Regions from separate parts of the Peribacillus sp. NPDC055009 genome, predicted to be linked through region 2. Evidence: riboswitches for the same ligand, from Rfam matches in the RefSeq annotation. Region 2 holds a riboswitch; the other holds the start of a gene.
What was found. Region 2 has a riboswitch for thiamine pyrophosphate ahead of tenA (thiaminase II). Riboswitches for the same ligand answer to the same signal wherever they lie in the genome.
Positions count from the first base shown of each region.

Region 1: linked by a shared signal. The riboswitch ahead of thiC (phosphomethylpyrimidine synthase ThiC) and the one ahead of tenA (thiaminase II) in region 2 are both predicted to bind thiamine pyrophosphate.

Region 1 covers NZ_JBSGVZ010000016.1:25,015-29,233, forward strand. Annotated here, with positions in the region: gene ACWF5P_RS20290 (histidine phosphatase family protein) at 1-340, shown strand, start outside; gene ACWF5P_RS20295 (HAD family hydrolase) at 476-1,264, shown strand; TPP riboswitch at 1,381-1,495, shown strand; gene thiC (phosphomethylpyrimidine synthase ThiC) at 1,631-3,409, shown strand; partial or broken gene ACWF5P_RS20305 (DUF3231 family protein) at 3,701-4,210, opposite strand.
Region 2 covers NZ_JBSGVZ010000012.1:29,508-33,726, reverse strand. Annotated here, with positions in the region: gene ACWF5P_RS17780 (ATP-binding cassette domain-containing protein) at 1-384, opposite strand, end outside; gene ACWF5P_RS17775 (ECF transporter S component) at 397-981, opposite strand; gene tenA (thiaminase II) at 996-1,679, opposite strand; TPP riboswitch at 1,815-1,944, opposite strand; gene ACWF5P_RS17765 (MFS transporter) at 2,330-2,689, opposite strand; gene ACWF5P_RS17760 (protein kinase domain-containing protein) at 3,109-3,837, shown strand.

The sequences.
Region 1 (4,219 bases), on a different contig from region 2:
GGAACATATCTATCCAGGTCCGGTTCACCGGATGGAGGAGCTGCGGGAAATACCTTCCCCGCCTCTTAAAGGAAGGGTAAAGCTGCCATTCATCCTTTGGGCTATCTGGATTCGCTGCTGCTCGGTGTTAAACAAGCAGACAAGGGCGGAAATTAAGATCGCAGAGCGAAGGATCAATAAAGTATTGGATGAAGTCTTTGCAAAGGGGGAAAGGGATGTTTTGATCGTGAGTCATGCCGCCCTCATGGTATATATGAGGAAAGAGCTGATCCGACGGGGGTTCACCGGTCCCAAATTCAAGATTGCCAGTAATGGAAAGCTGTATGTATTTGAAAGATGATAAGTGGATAAGGGTTTCCCACTAGAAAAGGTAAGTCATTTTCCGAATAGTTATTCTTTTTTTATTGGTTGTGGTTTATTATTGTAATAGTGTAATTTTTACGAATTCAATAATAGGGAAAGAGGGGTGGACATTTTGCTGAAGGCAGTTTTTTTTGATTTAGATGATACATTACTATGGGATCAGAAAAGTGTAAAAGAGGCTTTTGTGGCCACATGTGAAGTGGCCAAGGAGAAATATGATCTGAATGTCGACGATTTTGAAGAAGCTGTGCGAAAGGAAGCGCGTGAGCTTTATTCTTCTTACGATACATATGCATTCACCCAAATGATCGGAATCAACCCATTTGAGGGGCTATGGGGAAATTTTCAGGATGATCATGATGAATTCAGGAAGATGGCCGGGATTGCACCGGCTTATCGGAAAGAAGCGTGGACGAGAGGGTTATTGGCATTAGGGATCGATGACCCGGAATTTGGACTTGAACTGGCAGAACGTTTCCCTGCGGAGAGACGCAAAAAGCCATTTATCTATGAAGAAACATTCCGTGTTCTGGATGAATTAAAAGGGAAGTATAAGTTGCTATTGCTTACGAACGGATCTCCTGAGCTGCAAAATACCAAACTTGAAATTACGCCTGAACTGGTTCCTTATTTCGACCAAATCGTGATTTCAGGCGCATTTGGAAGAGGTAAACCGGATGCCTCCATTTTTGAGCATGCTTTGGGGATCATGGAGCTTGATAAGGATGAAGTATTGATGGTCGGCGATAATTTAATGACGGATATCCTTGGAGCATCACGGGTAGGCATAAAGTCGGTTTGGATAAATCGCCATGATAAGGAACGGAATGAAGTGATTCCAACCTATGAAATCAAGCATTTAGAGGAGCTTTACCCTATCCTTGAGAGCCTGGGAAATTAATTAACGGCTCTTCTTCAAATAATAAATTTTTGATAGTTGTAATGAAAATATTAGGTCTTTCAAATTATTTACAGAATGAAATGGGTGAGATATAGTTACCCTGTAATCAATTAAATTATTCAGACTAGGGGTGTCCAATAAAAGTTGGGCTGAGAGAGAAGCGCTTAAGCTTCTTAACCCTCAGGACCTGATCTGGTTCATACCAGCGTGGGGAAGTTAGAATCTACTAAACAATGACATTTCAATTGGTCATTTCTGTAGCCATACTAACGTTAGCCAGGTCTTAAATATGAGATCTGGCTTTTTCGTGCGAAATGGATTGGATTTTGTCCTTTTTAAATGAACTTAAAAAGGAGAAATGAAATCATGATGAGTAATTCAGTAAATGACATGAACGTTTCAATTATGTCCAGTTTTGCCGGGAGTAAAAAAGTGTATGTTGAGGGATCTAGACCCGATATTAGGGTGCCCATGCGTGAAATTAAGCTAAGTCCGACTACAGGTTCATTCGGCGAAGAGGAGAATCCGCCTTTACGAGTATATGACACAAGCGGCTTTTATACGGATTCAGAATATCCCATTGATATTCATAAAGGTCTTGCCCCGATTAGACGCAGCTGGGTTCTGGAAAGGGAAGATGTTGAAGAGTATGAAGGGCGTGAAATAAAGCCCGAAGATAACGGGTATAAAAAAGAGTCACAAACGAAAGCAGAAATTTTTCCGGGATTGAAAAGAAAACCATTGCGTGCAGCAAAAGGGCAAAACGTAACCCAGCTCCATTATGCCCGAAAAGGTATCATAACTCCTGAGATGGAATTCATCTCGATCAGGGAAAATGTAGCCCCTGATTTTGTAAGAGATGAGGTAGCTAGCGGGAGGGCGATCATTCCGGCAAATATTAACCATCCTGAAAGTGAGCCCATGATCATTGGACGTAATTTTCATGTGAAAATAAATGCGAATATTGGAAATTCCGCTGTTAGTTCATCGATTGAAGCAGAAGTGGAGAAAATGACTTGGGCTACACGTTGGGGTGCAGACAACATAATGGATCTTTCCACCGGTAAGAATATTCACACGACCCGGGAATGGATTATCAGGAATTCTCCTGTGCCAGTTGGGACGGTTCCGATATATCAAGCATTGGAAAAAGTGAATGGAGTCGCGGAAGATTTAAATTGGGAAGTTTTCCGGGATACATTAATCGAGCAGGCTGAGCAAGGTGTGGATTACTTCACGATACACGCCGGAGTGCTTTTGCGATACATTCCCATGACAGCAAAGCGAGTTACGGGAATCGTTTCCCGGGGGGGCTCCATCATGGCACAATGGTGCTTGGCCCACCACCAAGAAAGTTTTCTCTATACTCACTTTGAAGAGATTTGTGAAATCATGAAGGCGTATGATGTCTCTTTCTCATTAGGTGACGGCCTCCGTCCTGGCTCCATTGCAGATGCAAACGATGAGGCTCAATTCGCTGAATTGGAAACACTTGGGGAACTGACGAAGATTGCTTGGAAGCACGATGTTCAAGTCATGGTGGAGGGACCCGGTCACGTACCGATGCATTTGATTAAAGAAAATATGGATAAGCAGCTGGAAGTCTGTCAAGAAGCACCATTCTATACCCTGGGACCATTGACAACGGATATAGCTCCTGGATACGATCATATCACTTCTGCGATTGGTGCTGCCATGATTGGATGGTTTGGAACGGCCATGCTTTGTTATGTGACACCGAAAGAGCATTTGGGGCTTCCGAATAAAGAGGATGTTCGTGTAGGGGTCATTACTTATAAAATTGCAGCCCACGCAGCTGATCTTGCTAAAGGCCACCCCCAGGCACGAAAACGGGATGATGCCCTTTCGAAGGCTAGATTCGAATTTCGTTGGAGAGATCAATTCAATCTTTCCCTCGATCCTGAAAGGGCAGTTGAATATCACGATGAAACACTACCGGCTGAAGGTGCCAAGACAGCCCATTTCTGTTCAATGTGCGGACCCAAATTCTGCAGTATGAGGATTTCTCAAGACATCCGTGATTTGGCGAAGGAAAAGGGTCTGGGCTTTGAGTCGGTAATCGATGAAGGTCTTAAAGAAAAAGCGAATGAATTTAGGAAAACGGACGGGGAAATCTATTTATGATTCCGATGAGAGGGAGAATTCGATGAATCGGGTAATCCAAATAAAAGTTGAAATGAAACAGTTGGAAACTCAATTGGAACAGCTGAAAAGGGAGCTGAACATTTTTCGCGAGAAGTGTAATCATGAATTTGTAAAAACTGATTATAGTCAACAATGCACAAAGTGCCACTTAATCGAAAGTCTGCAATGGTAATGATTCCTTAATCGTCCTTTCATTATCGGAATTAACCCCTTAATCATGTTGGGCATCCAATCACGATGTCAACATGATTAGGGGATATTTCATTATATTTACATGCTTGTTTTATTAATATGAAGTGGAGGAGGGACAGCCAGCCTTTTTCCTTATTCAATCTTAGGAATTCAGCACCCAATGCAGCTTTATTCGTATGGAATTGTGCGAACATCTGTGCAATATCTTCTCTGATGCATTGACCCATGATTTGGCTGCAAGCAACTAATCCTGCATTAATATCGATTGATACTGAAGCAGAGATTTCAGGATCTTGAAAACGTGCCCCGACTGGAATATCCTCCAAATTAGCTTTAGGCCTTTTAGGTGGTGACGGAGGCAGTCCTACGTTATTTTCTTTTAATAATGATTCAAGTTGGTCATGTTCCTGTTTCCCTTGATTGATCACTTCAACAAGTAATTTATGCAGGTCCTTGTCGCCAGTATGATTAAGCATAGTTTGATGACAGGCAAATCAGTCCTTTTGTAGTTGTTAGAAATGCCCATGTTCCAAATACCTCTCCGTAATGGATAGGCTCTTCTTTCGGATTACCGCTTAAAATTCCCATACCCTCCTC
Region 2 (4,219 bases):
ACTTGTATGGCCCAGGTTCAATCCTACTTTACGGAAATGATTTTGAATCTTCTCTTTCATTTCTTCTTTAGGGACGGAAAGATTCTCAAGGACGAAGGCAATTTCCTCATCGGCAAATGGCATGCAAAACTGACTATCAGGATCTTGAAAAACATACCCCCACGAAGAAGGGCATTTCAATTTTTCCGCTTTCATCGGTACTTCGATGGAATTCGGAATCAATCCGCTTAACACTTGTAAAAGGGTCGACTTACCACAACCTGATGGCCCCAACAATAGCACTTTTTCTCCTTGATCAAACGTTAATGATAGGTCCTTGAATATCAAAGATTCATCACCGGGATATTTCATTCTTAACTTTTCAACAGAAACGATTGGTTCCATGGCCCTCAACCTCTACTTTTGATCCAGTTCTGCATAATCTTTATTTGAAACCGGACGCACAAGATTTGTTACTCCTGTTGCTTCCAGGACTTTAACTAGATAATAAGCGGTCACACCTGCAAAGAATATGGAACCCACAAACCTCGCTATCATGAATAACGATAGATTCCAGGTTGAAAGCGCACCTATTTCCCCGTATGCAAAATCCATAATAACTGATGCCAGGCAGGAAGCTATCGCAGCTAAAACGGCCACCGGCATATTGAATTTTTTATATTTGAAAGCCATGAACACCAGTTCCGCGAACAAACCTTGTACCACCCCATATAACAGTACGGTCAGCCCCCATGGTGAACCAAGGAAGAACTCCCCGGAAGCTGCAGCTATCTCCGCCAAAAGTGCCACACCCGGTTTCCGTAAAATTAAGAAGGCGACGGGGCCAGCTATAAACCACATTCCATAAATAAGTTGATCCAGATGTAATCCTAACGGTTTAACGGAATAATAAATCGAACCCCAAAGGATATAAACGATTCCAAATGCTACCGCAATCACGATCGTGACCAATATGTCCGTTAATTTCAAACCTTTTTTCATTGTTTCATTCCCCTTTATACTTCTAGTGTTTCCTTATGCACAGGCCATGTCTCTAAACGATAAGCCATTTCCCAAAATGAGTATTCATATTGGCTGCTGAGGATAAAATGCTCTTTCATTCTTTCCTTATCTTCGTCTGTCACTTTTTCAGCAATCTCATCAAGCCTCGCAATTTGTTCTTCCACCAAAGTGCGGAACCACTCCCCTCCGTAAGCCGCTATCCATTCTTGATAAATCGGCTCCTCCGGCATGCACCCTTGCAGCTTTTCACCTATTTCATAATAAAGCCAGTAACACGGCAAGATAGCTGCAATAACATCTCCTAAATGTCCCGAATAAGCCGCACGATACATATGGGAAGTATAAGCATAAGCGGTCGGGGCTGGTTTGAAATTATCCCGTTCTTCTTTTGTGATCCCTAATCTCTCAGAAAAATTCTCATGAAGCTTCAACTCCGCTTCATATGTTCCTTGTGCATGGCCGGCAAGCCTGCTTGTTGTATGTAAATCAGTAGCTTTAACTGCTCCTAAAGCTTGAACCCTAGCAAAATGAGATAAATAATAGGAATCTTGCATAACATAGAAACGGAAACACTCCAATGGCAATGTGCCATCTCCTATTCCTGAAACAAACGGGTGATTAAAGCTAGCTTCCCAAATGTGATCCACTTCCTGACGAATTTCCTCTGAAAACTTCATGACCATTACCTCCAAATTATATTTTTTGAATGAATATTACGAAAAAAAACTTTTATCACCCCTTTTTTTGCAAACAAAAAACCACTTTCTTAAACGTAAAGAAAGTGGTTGTACTTGAAATAATACAGAAACGTATTGTTCCAGACCCCACTTCCCTACGCTGGTATAAACCAGATCAGGTTCTAAGGGTCTTAAAGTCATACTTTAATCTCAGCTTCTGCGGTAAAAATCAACTTTCACCTTTAAAGCACCCCTAGTGGTACAAATTGTATATTAAATTTCATTTGCCTTTATATTAACACGATAAATCCAATTGTCAAACGTATTAGAAAAAGTTTTCAACTTAATGATTTAGGGTTACTAACCTTTCAATCTTGCATATACACCATTTACCCGGCAGTTTAACGGCACTTTAATCAATGGGTTTCATTACGTAATTTCCTCGTGAATTCTACTCTTTTACTCGTGAATTTGGCCGGTTTACTCGTAAATTCAGCTGCTTTACTCGTGAAATTGATTTTTCTTGGGATTTCTGCTGCTTTACTCGTGAGTTTAGCTACTTTACTCGTGAATTCGTTTATTCTCTAAAAAACAATATTATACATTCGATGTTGCTTTTCGTTTTAATATTTTGCTCGATCTGTAGTTTATCATAGCTGCCATACTTCTCTTTCACATAACGCCCAGGCAGCCATTATGCTCGGAACAGTGAAGGCCATGAATGCATTTTGTGGTGAATAGTTTGCAGCCAGCAGTAATCCTATTAATGTCGGGGCAACAATCGCGCCAATTCTACCAAAAGCCAAGGCCCAACCTATCCCGGTGGACCTTATCTCCCGGGGATAATACTCGGATATATACGTATTAGCCAAATTCATCGTGCCGACTGTACAGGCACCTCCAAAAGCGATCAGAATATATAAGGCTGCTGCATTTGAGGTCAAACCTAATATGACAAAACAAACAGTACCCATTGCACAGAGGGATAAAAGTACTCTTCTATGGCCTATTTTCCCAACGAAGTACCCTCCAATTAACGATCCGCCAATTTGTCCTATTCCCGATATAAGATTGAAAGATAAACTGGATTAAAGGCCGTATCCGGACTGCCCATGACGGCCCCCCTCCCTATTCAACTATTAAAATTACTTGTTAACCGCATTGACGGCTACTTGCATCGGTTTGTTAAGCACTTCATCGACCATGCTAAAGTTCTTGTTTTTCTTATATTTATTATAAAATGACTTTCATTACCGCATTATCAAAAATCAGTGTTAAACTAACCATGTTCATTCATATTTCCAGCTTAATTAATAACGGACTTTTTTGTTCTTGACTTGAATAGATGAAAGTGGTGAGGAAAGTTTCAATTTTGCGTACATTTAGAAAGTTCTACCAATTTTTCGTGGATATACCTTTAAAAAAAGGAGTGGTTTTGAATTACCGTTACGAGGTAAAAGCTGTAATCGGAACAGGAAGCTACGGTATTATTTATCTTTGCAATGATTTGAAAAAAAAAGAAAATATAGTGATCAAGCAACTCCGGAAAAGTAAACGCCGCAGCAAAAAAGAGCTGAAGCAGTTTGAAAATGAAATTTCCATTTTACGAATGTTAAACCACAAAAACATCCCCAAATTTCACGATAAATTTTCACATGAGGGAAATGTTTATTTTGTGATGGATTTCATAGAAGGAGATAATTTGGAAGACCATATTTTCATGAATCATATAACATTCAATGAGAAAGAGTCTCTATTTTTTCTGGATGAGCTGGTCGGTTTAGTATCTTATCTACATGACCATGACATTTCCCATCAAGATTTACGTATACCAAATATTTTACTAAAGAACAATCAGCCCATTTTGATAGACTTTGGTTTGTCTAAAAAGATCAATTCGGCCGATTTTACTAAAGAATCCATGTTGCAGCTGAAAAGGCAGGATTTTTACGACTTGGGGGAAATACTTCTATATGTACTTTATACGACGTACGCCTCCAAAAGTAAAAAGACTCTTCCTTGGACAGAAGAGCTTTCGTTAGAAAAAGAAACCGTGCATTTACTGAACAGGTTATTAAGCATCCAAGAACCTTATTCAGATATTAAAGAAATCTCAATGGACCTGCAGGCTGCATTGAAGTCAAAGAAACTGAATTAGCTGCTACTGCCGCGCCCTTTTCTCTTGTAGCGGTCACTTCCACTCATGGGATACCTTTTGTAGCCTCGGCTGCTGCTGCTGCTGCTACCTCGGCGATAATGACCATGTCTTCGCTCACTGCTGCCTTGGGAAAGCTGTTTGATTTTTTTCATTATTTTCTTCAGCATATCTTTCACCTCTTTTATTTTGGTTTTAAAACTTGTTATTACTTAGCCTAACATAGTCACAGTATAAACCTTACTAATAAGTACTATAATTTTTTTTCATTTATGTTACATTCCATTACTGCTTCATGAAGTGGGCTTCTTTCATTGTTGATCATGAGAACTCCCTAAATTCCTCCGTTAGATAATGGCACAAATAAATAAAAATGACTGTCTTT